DNA from 4 places in the Mesorhizobium sp. M0618 genome. Region 1 is predicted to be linked to each of the others. Evidence: riboswitches for the same ligand, from Rfam matches in the RefSeq annotation. Region 1 holds a riboswitch; each other region holds the start of a gene.
The links. A riboswitch is a leader RNA that binds a small molecule or an ion and turns the genes downstream of it on or off. The one in region 1 is predicted to bind cobalamin.
Positions count from the first base shown of each region.

Region 1 (3,202 bases):
AGCGGTCGAGGCAAGCTGGTCGCAGCCGTAGCGCCACCAGTCGTAGCCGCCGAGGAGGCGCACGAGGATGACCTTGGCGTGGCGGGTGACGCTGTCGACCCAGAGGTCGACGGACATGGGATGGCGCAGGTCACGCAGGGCAGCCAGCCGCATCGAGGGCAGGCGGCCGGCATCGGCCTTCCAGGCTGCCGCCAGTCCGGCGAGGTCGCTGTCGGTGAAGGACAGGGCCACGATATCCGCCGGCGTCTGCCGCAGATCGACCGGCTCGGCGAGGTCGTCGAGCGAGGCGGATGTCGTGGTGAGGATGTGCATCGCAACCCGTGTCCGAGATCAGCCGGCGAGTATACGCTCGATCGCCGGGCGGTTCAGCCCCTTCAGGCCGATGACGACGAGACGCGAGCGGCGGTCGTCCTGCGCGGTCCAGGCGCGGTCATAGTAATGATTGACGCGCGGCCCGACGGCCTGCAGCAAGAGCCGCATGGGCTTGCCGCCGACCTCGACGAAGCCTTTTACGCGCAGCACGTTCTCTTCTTCGGCGACGGTGGCGACGCGCTTTGCCAACTCGTCCGGATTGGCGATCGAGGCAATGTCGACGATGAAGGTGTCGAAGTCGTCATGCTCATGGTCGAATGCGCCGTCATGGTGGGACTTGCGGTTTTCGATGTCGTCCTCGACGGCGAGACCGAGCCCGAGTAGCACGGAGGGATCGACCTTGCCATGCGACGTCGGCACGATCTTCACCGCGCGGGCGGAATGTTCGTTGATGATGGCGTTGGCGCGGGCGGTGCCGGCGGCGTCCATCAGGTCGCTCTTCGACAGGATGATCAGGTCGGCGCAGGCGATCTGATCCTCGAACACTTCTTCCACCGGATCGTCATGGTCGAGCGTCTCGTCCCCGGCGCGCTGCGCCTGCAAGGCGTCCATGTCGTTGGCGACGCGGCCTTCGGCCAGCGCCGGGCCGTCGACCACGGCGATGACGCCATCGACTGTGACGCGGCTCTTCACGCTCGGCCACTGGAAGGCCTGGACCAGCGGCTTGGGCAGCGCCAGGCCCGAGGTTTCGATCAGGATGTGGTCGACCCTCGGCGTCAGCGCGAGGATCTTGTCGAGCGCCGGCACGAAATCGTCGGCGACGGTGCAGCAGATGCAGCCATTGGCCAGTTCGACGATGTTTTCCTCCGGGCAGGTGTCGATGCCGCAGCCCTTCAAAATCTCGCCGTCGATGCCGATGTCGCCGAATTCGTTGACGATGATGGCAATGCGTTTGCCGCCGGCGTTTTCCAGGAGATGGCGGACCAGCGTCGTCTTGCCGGCGCCGAGGAAGCCGGTGACGACGGTGCAGGGAACGCGCGAGACGGAAGCAGTCATGATCAGTCCTTCAACAGGTCGAGGGGAGGGATGCGGGCAACGAGGCCACGCTTCAGGCTATCGGGGCGGCCGCGCCATGGAATCAGGCCGTCCTTCGAGGTGGCGAAGAGCTTGGCGCCTGTCACGAGGTCGGCGCCGCCGGTCGTGGTCAGGTCGCCGAAGACATAGCTCCAGCAGCCGTCGCGCAGGATGGCGGCGCTGAGGCGCCGCTTGCAATTGCCGAGGCATTCGACGCTGCGGATGCGGATGTCGTCGCCAGATGCGGCGCGGCGCGTGTCGTCCGCCAGCAATTCGCCGGCGCGGGGATGAGCGTCGGCGCCGGTCTCATCGCGGCAGGAGGCGCAGACGATGATGGTGACGCCGGCCAAGGCATCATCATGGCCGGACGAGATATCCGCTGTGCCAGCCGAAAAACTGCTGTCGTGGTCCAAGATCGGGCTCCTTGCCCGGAAACCCGCCGGGCGATCGGATTCTAAAGTCGCAGACGGCAGGTCTCCTGGCTCGCGGGTCATCGCCTTGGTAGCCGCCTTCCCGGGAACTCCCCAGTGGCTTTCGGCCTTGGCTCTTCGCTTACAGTTGCGGGGACAGCCGCGGATTTGGGATTTTGCCCCGCACCGCATTCCCTCTTAGCTCTTGCCGTTGCGGGCAAGAGACCATCTGAACCGGATTTAGGCTTTTGCGGGCGGCGGTGTCAACGCGAGCTTACGACATGGCGATGTCGGCCAGCGCCGGACCCAAATCGCCGGCCGGGGTCACTTCCATGCGTTCGAGACCGAGCCAGCCCTGCATCTGCTTCAATTCCTCGAACAGCTCTGCAGCGGTTTCAGGCGGCGCGCCAGCCTCCGCATAGGCCGCATGGACGCGCAGTATGCTGGCCGGGCGATCGGCCTTGAGGTCGACGCGTGCCACGATCCTGTCGCCGAGCAGGAACGGCAGGACATAATAGCCGTATTGCCGCTTGTCGGCCGGCGTGTAGATCTCGATGCGGTAATGGAAATCGAACAGCCGCTCCGTGCGCGAGCGCTCGAAGACGACCGGATCGAACGGCGCCAGCAGGGCGCGGGCCTTGATCTTTCGGGGCAGACGGGCGTCTTTGTGAAGATAGGCGGGCTTGTCCCAGCCTTCGACACGCACCGGCAGCAACTCGCCCGTTTCAACCAGTTCCTCCAATCGGCCTTTCATATCGGCCGGCGACAGGCGGAAATAATCGCGCAAATCGCCTGAAGTGCCCACGCCGTGGGCGCGGGCGGAAATGCGCAGCAATTCGCGGTGCGCGTCCTCGGGCGTGGGCACCGGCAGGTCGAGGACCGCCTGCGGCAGCACGCGCTCGGGCAGGTCATAAAAACGCTCGAACCCGCGACGGTGCGCCGTGGTGATGCGGCCGGCCCAGAACAGCCATTCGAAGGCGTGCTTGGCATGGCTCCAGCCCCACCAGCCGCCCGAGCCTTTCTGGCCCTCCAGCGCGGAAGCGGCGATCGGGCCGCGCTCGGCGACCTGACGGTAGATCTCTTCGATATAGGCAGCGTGTTCGCGGCCCCATTTGGCGAGCCCCAGATACATTTCCTCGCCGCGCTCGGCGCGCTGCATGCGCCAGCGCATCAGCGGGTATGTCTCGACCGGCAGGAAGGAGGCCTCGTGCGCCCAGTATTCGAAAACCGTGCGCTTGCGCGTCACGGCCGCGTTGTCGAGCAGCGAGAACGGGTAGGGGCCAAGGCGCGAATAGAGCGGCATATAATGAGCGCGCACCACCGCGCTGACGGAATCGATCTGCAACAGACCGGTGCGGGAGAGGGTGCGAGCAAAATGCCGGCGGTCGGGCGTACCGGTCGGGCGG
Region 1 is NZ_JAMYQH010000006.1:33,415-36,616, reverse strand. It holds gene NKJ04_RS08725 (cobaltochelatase subunit CobN) at 1-312, opposite strand, end outside; gene cobW (cobalamin biosynthesis protein CobW) at 331-1,368, opposite strand; gene NKJ04_RS08715 (DUF1636 family protein) at 1,371-1,799, opposite strand; cobalamin riboswitch at 1,838-2,041, opposite strand; gene NKJ04_RS08710 (winged helix-turn-helix domain-containing protein) at 2,071-3,202, opposite strand, start outside.

Region 2 (3,202 bases), on a different contig from region 1:
GCAGTTCGGGTCGATCGCTGTGTTTTCCGGCGGCGGGATAGTCGATCGCTGGCCGGCGCTGCCGATGGCCTGACCGACTACGCCCTCACCGGTATCCAGATCTCCAGCCCGCCATTGCCGCTGCGTGGATCGAACTCAGGGCCGTAGCGTTCGAATTCCGGCGCATCCGATATCTCGTGGCCGGAAGCCGGCAGCCATTTGTTCCAGATCGTGTTGACCGTCCGGCGAATGGTCGAGATGTGTTCGCGGTGGGCAAAGACCGCATATTTCTGCGCCGGCACCCGCACCCGGCTGAATTCCTTGGGCAGGTCGGAAAAATCAGACACTTCGACGCCGGCGATGTAGTCGAAATTGCCGGCATCGTCGCCGTTGACGCAGACGCCATAGGCGACATCGCCGGCCTCGCCCGGAATGTTGCCGATATAGGGGCCGAAGCGCTGCCATTGCATCGGGATGGCGGCGCTGGTTTCGCAGCTGTAGCGTTCGCCGAGGCCGGCGATCAGGAACGGCCGGCTGGTCTCGAAACGCGGTGGTTCGAGATTGGTGAGGAAGGACTGGTCCATCAGGATCGGCTCCACGAGGTCGAGCTTGTCGAGTGTGCCTTGCGCGCGCACCAGTTCCGGCGTGGTGCCGAACTGATCGCGGAAGGCACGGGTGAACGCCTCATGCGAGTTGTAGCCGGCGTCGAGCGCGACGGAGAGAATGTCGGGCGCCCCGCCGGCCAGCTTGCGCGCCGCCTCGGTGAGCCGGCGTGAGCGCATGTAGCCCATCACCGAGCGGCCCGTGGCAGCGCCGAAAGCCCGCGTCACATGAAAACGCGACACGCCGCTGCTTTGCGCGACATCGTCAAGCGAGATCGCCTCCGGCAGATGACTTTCGACGAACCACAGCGCTTTCTCGGTCGGGTTCATTTTGCTCCTCGCATTGGCCAGATCATCCTGCCGTTTCCTGGCGCGGCCAGTTTGATCGAAATTGCGCATCCCGCGCAATCGAACCGATCCCGTCACAGTCGCACACCGATATGGCACAGCGGTCGAGCGCCCCTTGCCGCCGACGAGCCAAATTCGGCAGGCTTCGCTTGACAGCGCCAGGCGGCATCCTCTAAAGCGTAATGTTATTACATATCGAAAGCGTGAAATGCATGTTTTCCCTAGCCGGCCCACCACTCCGTCCGAGAAATCCATTGCGAAGCGATTGGGGGAAATCTACGCTGAAGCGGTGATGGTCCCCGAGTCGAAAGGCGAGGGGTGAAAAGGGAACACGGTGAGATCCCCAGGGGTCGAGGCCGTGGCTGCCCCCGCAACTGTAAGCGGCGAGCAAAATCCGTGAATGCCACTGGCCGGCAAGGCTGGGAAGGCAGGATGGCGCAACGACCCGCGAGCCAGGAGACCTGCCATCACTGAGTTGACCGGACGGGGTGTGCCGGGAGGAAACGCGAATCCCGGTCTTGTCGGCCGCTTCGCCAGCTTCCTTCCGTCGCCAGTTTTGGAAAGTGACGGAAAGTTGGACGGCTCTATCGATCATCGCATCATCGTGTGCACGCTTTGCCATCCCGGCAATCTGGCGGGCAGCCGATGACCGTAGCGCTTCTCGAAGCACATGACCTCTGCGCCATGGCGAATGGCCGGGATCTGGTCCAGGCGGTCAGCTTCTCGGTGGCCGCTGGCGATCGCCTTGCCATCATCGGTCCCAACGGCGCGGGCAAGACGACGCTGCTGCGCATGCTGTCGGGCATGCTGCGGCCGAGTTCCGGCGAGGTGAACCTCGGCGGGCGCCGGCTGGACGGGATTTCCGCCGCCGAGCGGGCGCTGCATATCGCCGTTGTCGGCCAGACCGACCAGCCCGATCCGCGGCTGGCGGTGATCGACTATGTCGAGCTGGGCCGGGTCCCGCACGCTCGGCTACGGCGCAGGAGCGAGGAGCGTGACATTGTCGTCGATGCGCTGCGCCGGACCGGCCTGCTGCCGCTGCTTGGCCGCACCATCGGCTCGCTGTCGGGCGGCGAGCGCCAGCGCGCCCAACTGGCCCGCGCCATCGCCCAGCAGCCAAAGATCCTGTTTCTCGACGAGCCGACCAACCATCTCGACCCGCGCGCCCGCGGCGAACTGCTCGACCTCGTCGCAGGCTTCGAGATGACGGTGATCGCGGTGCTGCACGATCTGGCGCTGGTGGCACCGTTCGCCACCAGGGTGGCGGTGATGAACCATGCCCGTCTGCAAGCGCTCGCCGCACCGCGCGAAGCGCTGACCCAAAAGCTGATTCGCGAGATTTTCGGCATCGATGTGCTGCGTCTGCGCCATCCGACCGAAGACCGCGAACTGACGGTGTTCGAGATGCCGAACCGTGCCGCGCCGCCATTCTGATTGAAGCCGTCACATATCGATCAATCCCGTCCACAGGAGAAAACCCTTGAAACGCCTCGCTTTTTCGCTTGCCTTCTCGCTGCTGGCCTCGACAGCCCTGGCCTTCCCGGTGACCGTCGACAGCTGCGGCAAGCCGCTGACCTTCGACGCGCCGCCGAAGCGTGCCGTCATTCAGGATCTCAACATGGCCGAGATGGCCTTCGCGCTGAAACTGCAGCCGGCGATCGTCGGCCTGACCGGCATCTCCGGATGGTACAAGGTCGGTCCCGAATTCAAGGCCGAGCAGGGCTCGATCCCGGAACTGGCGCCGAAATACCCCACGCTCGAAAACCTCGTCGCGGTCGAGCCGGATTTCTTCTTCGCCGGCTGGTATTATGGCATGAAGCCGGGCGGCGAGGTGACACCCGATACGCTTGCCCCGCACGGCATCAAGACGCTGGTGCTGACGGAAAGCTGCGTCCATCTCGACAAGAGCCGCCCCGCCGCCTCGATGGACCTGCTCTATGGCGACGTCGAAAAGCTGGGCAAGATCTTCGGCAAGGAGGCCGAAGCTGAGAAGCTTGTCTCCGGCTGGAAGACGCGGCTCGCCGACATCACCGCCAAGGTCGGCGACGCCAAGGGAACGCGGGTCTTCCTCTATGATTCCGGCGAGGACAAGCCGTTCACCGCAGGCAAATTCGCCATCCCCAGCGCCATGATATCAGCCGCCGGCGGCGACAACATCATAGCCGACATGGACACCAGTTGGGGCAATACGGACTGGGAAACGGTGGCGTCGCGCAATCCGCAATTCCTCATCCTGCTCGATTACCAGGATGGCGGTGGCTACAGGAAACTGC
Region 2 is NZ_JAMYQH010000044.1:35,147-38,348, reverse strand. It holds gene NKJ04_RS31025 (DSD1 family PLP-dependent enzyme) at 1-73, shown strand, start outside; gene NKJ04_RS31020 (AraC family transcriptional regulator) at 78-911, opposite strand; cobalamin riboswitch at 1,206-1,412, shown strand; gene NKJ04_RS31015 (ABC transporter ATP-binding protein) at 1,575-2,363, shown strand; gene NKJ04_RS31010 (ABC transporter substrate-binding protein) at 2,410-3,202, shown strand, end outside.
Region 2: another riboswitch for cobalamin. It lies ahead of NKJ04_RS31015 (ABC transporter ATP-binding protein); the one in region 1 lies ahead of NKJ04_RS08715 (DUF1636 family protein).

Region 3 (3,202 bases), on a different contig from region 1:
TCATGGTTCATCTGATCGACGGCCGCGACATTCCCGGCGGTCAGGACCAGATCGCCTACGCCAGGGATGTCGTCACCCAGCGTTTTGCCGAAGCCAACATCCTTTTCGTCGTCGACCGACTCGTCAAGGGTGCCATCCGTGCCATCACCGGCCTGCTCGGCGGTATCGCCGCCTTCCTGCCGATACCAGGCCTGAGCGGCCTGGTCTCCTTCATCAACACGGTGATCCGCCTGTCGCTGACCTATGTCGACGAGATCATCCTCGGCTACAACATCCGCATCAATTCAGCCTCGCCCTTCGAGACGGCGCGCCAAGGCGTAGTGCTCTATGCTCAGAACGGCAAGGTCATGGTCAAGAACGCCGTCTGGCTGGCGGTCATCATGTGGGGCATGTCGTTCATCATCTTTCTGATGATGCTGGCACCTGCCGGTGCGATTCTGTTCCTGATGCCTGGCCAGCTCGCCGGCTGGGCTTTTGTGCTCGCCATCGTCTTCGCCTGGGCATTCAAGGCGGCGTTCATCGAGCCTTTCGCCATCGCCTGCCTGATGCAGGTCTATTTCAAGACCATCGCGGGCCAGGTGCCCGATCCGGCCTGGGACGCCCGGCTGGCCGAGGCATCGTCGAAGTTCAGGGAGCTCAAGGACAAGGCGCTGGCCTCCTTCGGCGGTTCGCGCTGGGCTACGGCCGGCGCCACACCCTGATCGGCTGGGCGGATGGTGTCTGGTGAGGCAGGAACGGTGTTGAGGCGCGCCACGGTGGATTTGAGCTGTGTCTCGCCTTGCCCGGAAAAGGTCTCGCTCATGATCAGCTCCGGCAGCGGCAGCCGCCGTCCCCAGCCATGCGTTTCAAGGTCCGGTTTGGGAGCGAACTCGGAAACACGGCCGACGCAGAGATAGGCGACCGGCGTTACGTGATCCGGAATGGCCAACAGCCGCTTCAGCGCCTCAGCCTCGATGATGCTCACCCAGCCGACGCCAACGCCCTCGGCACGCGCGGCCAGCCAGAAATTCTGCACCGCGCAGACGGTGCTGTAGAGATCCATCTCCGGATTGTGCCAGCGTCCCAGCGGCGAACCCTTCGAGCGCTGCCGGTCGCAGGTGATGCAGATGTTGAGCGCGCTCTCGCAGATGCCTTCCAGCTTGAGCTTGCGGTACAGCGCCTGTTTTTCCGCCTCGATCGCCGGCAGTTCCTGTTCTCGCGCGGCCAGGAACAGGTCGCGCACCTCCGCCCGTCGTTTGACATCGCGAATGACAATGAAATTCCATGGCTGCATGAAGCCGACCGATGGCGCGTGATGGGCGGCAAGCAGCAGCCGTGCCAGCACGTCGTCATCGATCGCGGTGGGCAGGAAATGGCTGCGCACGTCACGCCGCGTGAACATGGCGCGGTAGACCGCATCGCGCGCATTCTGGTCAAATCCATCGTCAATGGCAGCGGTCATGTGTTCCGGCATCGCTTGTCCCCTTGCGATTGCAGATTCAAAACTGACAGAGCGTACTTTGTGCGTCCAAGTAGACGCACGTCGCTCTGATGCCATCCGCCTGACCACGCGGATGACAATGCCTGCCAGGCCGGTCTTCTGGCTCGGGATCAACCCGCGTCCGGTGCCTTCCCGTCATCGACAGTGGCATTTACCGGCGCGGTCCCCCTCACAGCGTTGGGCACGCCACGGAATTCAACCGTGTTCCCGATTCTCCCGCTTGCGGCGGGCACCAGGCAGTACCAGGGACCTTACGCCGAAGCGCCCGCGGGGCCAATGCCTGCGGCGACGCGAATGGACGCAGTCGCGATTTTCCCCAGTCATCGGCCGCCCGTGCATGGCCTTTGTCGATCCGGGTCACTAGATTAGGACAATGACCACCCGTCTCTACACCCATCCGATCTTCCTCGAGCATCTCACGCCGCCCGGACATCCCGAGCGGCCCGACCGCTTACGCGCCATCGAGCGCGTGCTCGACGACGAAGCCTTTGCCGGGCTCGATCGTATTCAGGCGCCGGAAGGCGACGAGGCCACCATCCTCTACGCGCATCCCGCCGATTTCGTCGCCCGCGTGCGCGCCGCCATCCCCGACGAGGGGATTGCCCGCATCGATGCCGACACCACTGCCAGCCCGAAGAGCTGGCAAGCGGCGATCACCGCGATCGGCGCCGCCAACGCCGCCGTCGATGATGTCTTTTCGGGCCGCGCCGACAACGTCTTCGTCGCCGCCCGGCCGCCCGGCCATCATGCCGAAAAGACCACGGCGATGGGCTTTTGCCTGTTCAACACGGCGGCGATCGCGGCGCGTTATGCGCAGAAGAAACACGGTGTCGAGCGCGTTGCCGTCGTCGACTGGGACGTGCATCACGGCAATGGCACGCAGGATATTTTCTGGGACGATCCGTCGGTGCTCTATTGCTCGACACACCAGATGCCGCTTTATCCCGGCACCGGAGCGAAGACCGAAACGGGCGCCGGCAACATCGTCAACGCACCGCTGGCGCCGCAGACCGGCAGCGAAGTGTTTCGCGATGCCTTCCTGTCGCGCGTCCTGCCCGCGCTCGACAATTTCGCGCCCGACCTGATTATCATTTCGGCGGGGTTCGACGCGCACCACCGCGATCCGCTGGCCGAGATCAATCTGACCGAGGATGATTTCGACTGGGCGACCGGCCAGCTGATGCAGCGCGCGGCACGCCACAGCGGCAACCGGCTCGTCAGCCTGCTCGAGGGCGGCTACGATCTGCAGGGATTGGCATTTTCGGTCGCCGCCCATGTCGGGCGACTGATGAAAGGATGAATGATGGCCGATGAGACCAACGAAGACGTCAAGGCGATGAGCTTCGAGCAGGCACTCGATGCGCTGGAGAAGATCGTCGATGATCTGGAGCGTGGCGACGTGCCGCTCGACCAGTCGATCAGGATCTATGAACGTGGCGAGGCGCTGAAGGCGCATTGCGACCGGCTGCTGAAGGCCGCCGAGGACAAGGTCGAGAAGATCAGGCTGTCGCGCGACGGCAAGCCGGTCGGAACGGAGCCACTCGACGCGGATTGAGGCCCGGTCCGAACGATGGCCTCGCCTCACCGGTTTTTGGACATGATCATGATCGAGGATATAACTCGTTCCGCTTGAAACAGCTCAAGGACAAGAGGAGATCCGGAAGCGATGTGCAGAAACATCAAGACCCTGTTCAATTTTGATCCGCCGGCAACCCATGACGA
Region 3 is NZ_JAMYQH010000018.1:13,701-16,902, forward strand. It holds gene NKJ04_RS19465 (hypothetical protein) at 1-701, shown strand, start outside; partial or broken gene bluB (5,6-dimethylbenzimidazole synthase) at 824-1,537, opposite strand; cobalamin riboswitch at 1,553-1,732, opposite strand; gene NKJ04_RS19475 (histone deacetylase family protein) at 1,854-2,780, shown strand; gene NKJ04_RS19480 (exodeoxyribonuclease VII small subunit) at 2,784-3,035, shown strand; gene NKJ04_RS19485 (DUF2277 domain-containing protein) at 3,147-3,202, shown strand, end outside.
Region 3: another riboswitch for cobalamin. It lies ahead of bluB (5,6-dimethylbenzimidazole synthase); the one in region 1 lies ahead of NKJ04_RS08715 (DUF1636 family protein).

Region 4 (3,202 bases), on a different contig from region 1:
GAGCGCGACGTCTCAATCGAAATGACATCCGCATCCATTCCAGCGATCGCGTGAATGATCTCGTTGAACTCCGAATAGCACATGTGGGTATGAATTTGAGTCGCGTCCTTTACACCCGTTGAAGCGATCCGGAAACATTCGACAGCCCAGTCGAGATAGACTTTCCAGTCAGATTGGCGCAGTGGCAATCCTTCGCGAAACGCGGCCTCATCGATCTGGACCATCCTTGCGCCGGATCTTTCGAGATCCGTCACTTCGTCGCGGATGGCGAGCGCGATCTGGCGGCAGGCTTCGGAGCGGGGTACGTCGTCGCGAACAAAAGACCAGTTGAGAATGGTGACTGGGCCTGTGAGCATTCCCTTCACGGGCTTTTCCGTAAGCGACTGGGCGAATTGCCACCAGCGCACTGTCATCGGATTGCGCCTCGATACGTCGCCGAAAATGATGGGGGGACGCACGTAGCGCGACCCATAGCTTTGTACCCAGGCATGCTGGGTGAGCGCGAAGCCGGACAACTGCTCGCCGAAATGCTGTACCATGTCGTTTCGCTCGAACTCACCGTGCACCAGCACGTCCAGCCCGATCTCTTCCTGCCAGCGAATTGCAGCCTCGATCTCCTTCTTCAGGAACGTCTCATAGTCGACATAGCTCAGCTGGCCCTTCGCATGAGCGGCCCGCGCCTTGCGTACCTGCGGCGTCTGCGGGAAGGACCCGATGGTCGTCGTCGGGAAACGCGGCAGCCCGAGTGAGCCGGCCTGGACTCTGGAGCGCTCGCCAAAAGCGCTCTCTCGTCGCTTCGCGCTGTCCTCAATGCTAGCGATCCGCCCCTGAACAAGCGGGTCATGGATCCTCGTAGATGTCACGCGCGTGGCGGCAGCCTCGGCAGACGCTTTCAACGCGCCTGCTACCGCATCCTTGCCTTGGGACAGGGCCCGGGCCAGCAAGACCAGCTCGTCGGTCTTCTGGGCCGCGAAGGCGAGCCACGACCTGATGTCCGCGTCGAGTTCCGTCTCCATGCGCAGATCAATCGGCACATGCAGCATCGAGCAAGAAGGCGCGATCTCGACGCGGTCCAAGGGCCAGCCGGCGACGATCGCTTTGATGCGGTCGAGAATGGCGGGCAGGTTCGCACGCCAGACGTTGCGGCCATCGATCAAGCCAAGCGAGAGCACCAGATCCTTCGGAGCGAGCCGAGCCACCGTTTCCAGCTGCTCGGGAGCGCGCACGAGATCAATATGCAGGCCGGCCAGGGGCAGAGAAATCGCGGTTTCGAGATTGTCTCCCAGCGACCCGAAATACGTAGCCAGCATGATCTTCAGCTCGGGCGCGGCTTTCGACAGCTGGCCATAGGCGAATTCGAACGCAGCTCGTTCGTTCGGGTTCAGATCGAGGACAAGCGCTGGCTCATCGATCTGCACCCAGTCGGCTCCCGACAGCTTCAGCCTCTCCAGAAGCTGCTCGTAAACCGGCAGCAGCCGCGGTAGGAGCGCGATGGGACCGAACCCCTCGGCAGGCGATTTCGCCAGCTTGAGGAAGGTGATGGGTCCAAGGATGACTGGGCGTGTGTGAATGCCGAGAGCCTTAGCCTCGAGGAAGTAATCGACCGGCTTCGATGACGAGAGGGCGAACGTCTGATCATCATCGAGTTCCGGCACAATGTAGTGGTAGTTGGTGTCAAACCACTTGGTCATTTCCATCGCGGTTACACCAGGTCCATGAGCCTCCTCCTGGTGACGAGCGTGTCCACAGTCCTCCGTCTGACCCTGGTTGCCGCGCGCCATTGCGAAGTAGATGTCAAGTGGGACCTCGCCGCTATTCCAGCCGTAACGGGATGGAACGGCCCCGACCATGGCTGCGGTGTCGAGCACATGGTCGTAAAGCGAGAAGTCGTTCGACGGGATTTTCGACACGCCGCGATCGCGCTGCTCTTCCCAGCTAGCGGCACGGAGCGCCTTCGACGTCGTGAGAAGGTCGCCAGCGGACGATGTTCCGGACCAGTAGCTTTCAAGCGCGAATTTCAGTTCTCGCCGACGACCGAAGCGCGGCACGCCGAGCGTTGCTACAGGAATTTGCTGAGAGACAGTCATGTCATACCCCGATGATTGGGGCGTCGGTGACAAGGAAGGCGCTAGCAGGCCGGCATCAACGCCGGGTTGCAGCGGCCACCGAGACACCCCGCCCGTGGACGTAATTCGCGTGGCAGGTCTCCTGGCTCGCGGGGTCATAGCCTCTACCCGTCTTCCTGAGGGTATTCGCCTCAGTGACATGATTGGGGTTGGCTCGCCGCTAACAGTTGCGGGGGCAGCGCCGGCATCGCACCGGCTTCCCTCTTAGCTCCGCTGCGGCAGCGCCGCACGCGAGAACCACGACACGCAGACAATCACAGCAGTTCGCTCCTTTGTCAATGACGCATAACGAAATGTTTATGTCGTTATGTGATCGCGCTTTTACGCTTGTCTAACATAGTGAAATATTCAGTCGCCCATTGGCGGCGCTGCTCCGCTGCCACCATTGTCAACTAATGAATTCCTGTCGGGCTGCGACATCCCTCGCAGGTCGCCGATCAAGGATTTCGGCCAACACTTCAAGCGCGTGACAACGTCGTTAGAATGCAGAAGATCGCATTGGGGGCGATGTTTAACGATGCGGCCGCAAGCTGTGCGTGCGTGGCAGAAGCGGTTTTCACGGAGTGAGCGCCAAACGGTGGTCCGAGGGGAAATGGCACGCCAGTCGTCATCACGGATGACTAGTACCGTTCCACAGAGATTGTGATGGGTTGTTTTAGCGCAAAATCGGAAGCGATTCCGGAAGAATTCGGACGGCCCCGGGCGTGCGCGAGATGAGGCCGGCTTTTTCTAAAGTGATCACCATCTGGTGGACGGACGGAGCGGTGACGTCGAAGTGGCGCTGCATGTCGGCTTCGGCCGGGGCTGTTTGAAGATCCGGGCATAGATGAAGGCCAAATACTGGCCTTAAAGCTGCGTAAAGCGCGGCTGCGGCGCGGCTTGTCGTTCGCCAAGTGACTGACTCATTTCCGGATTCATCTGCGCCTGCACGCTGAAGGAGGTGCAGGTGAGTATAAAGTTTTGTGGACCTTAGCCAATCGGAGGGTGATCAACTTGACGCGCTATTGAGCGGGGGGCGCCACGCGACGCGCAAAATAAAACGCGCACAGATCCTCTTGGCCGCGAACGACGGCGTG
Region 4 is NZ_JAMYQH010000033.1:64,662-67,863, reverse strand. It holds gene metE (5-methyltetrahydropteroyltriglutamate--homocysteine S-methyltransferase) at 1-2,087, opposite strand, end outside; cobalamin riboswitch at 2,182-2,383, opposite strand; partial or broken gene NKJ04_RS27875 (helix-turn-helix domain-containing protein) at 3,089-3,202, shown strand, end outside.
Region 4: another riboswitch for cobalamin. It lies ahead of metE (5-methyltetrahydropteroyltriglutamate--homocysteine S-methyltransferase); the one in region 1 lies ahead of NKJ04_RS08715 (DUF1636 family protein).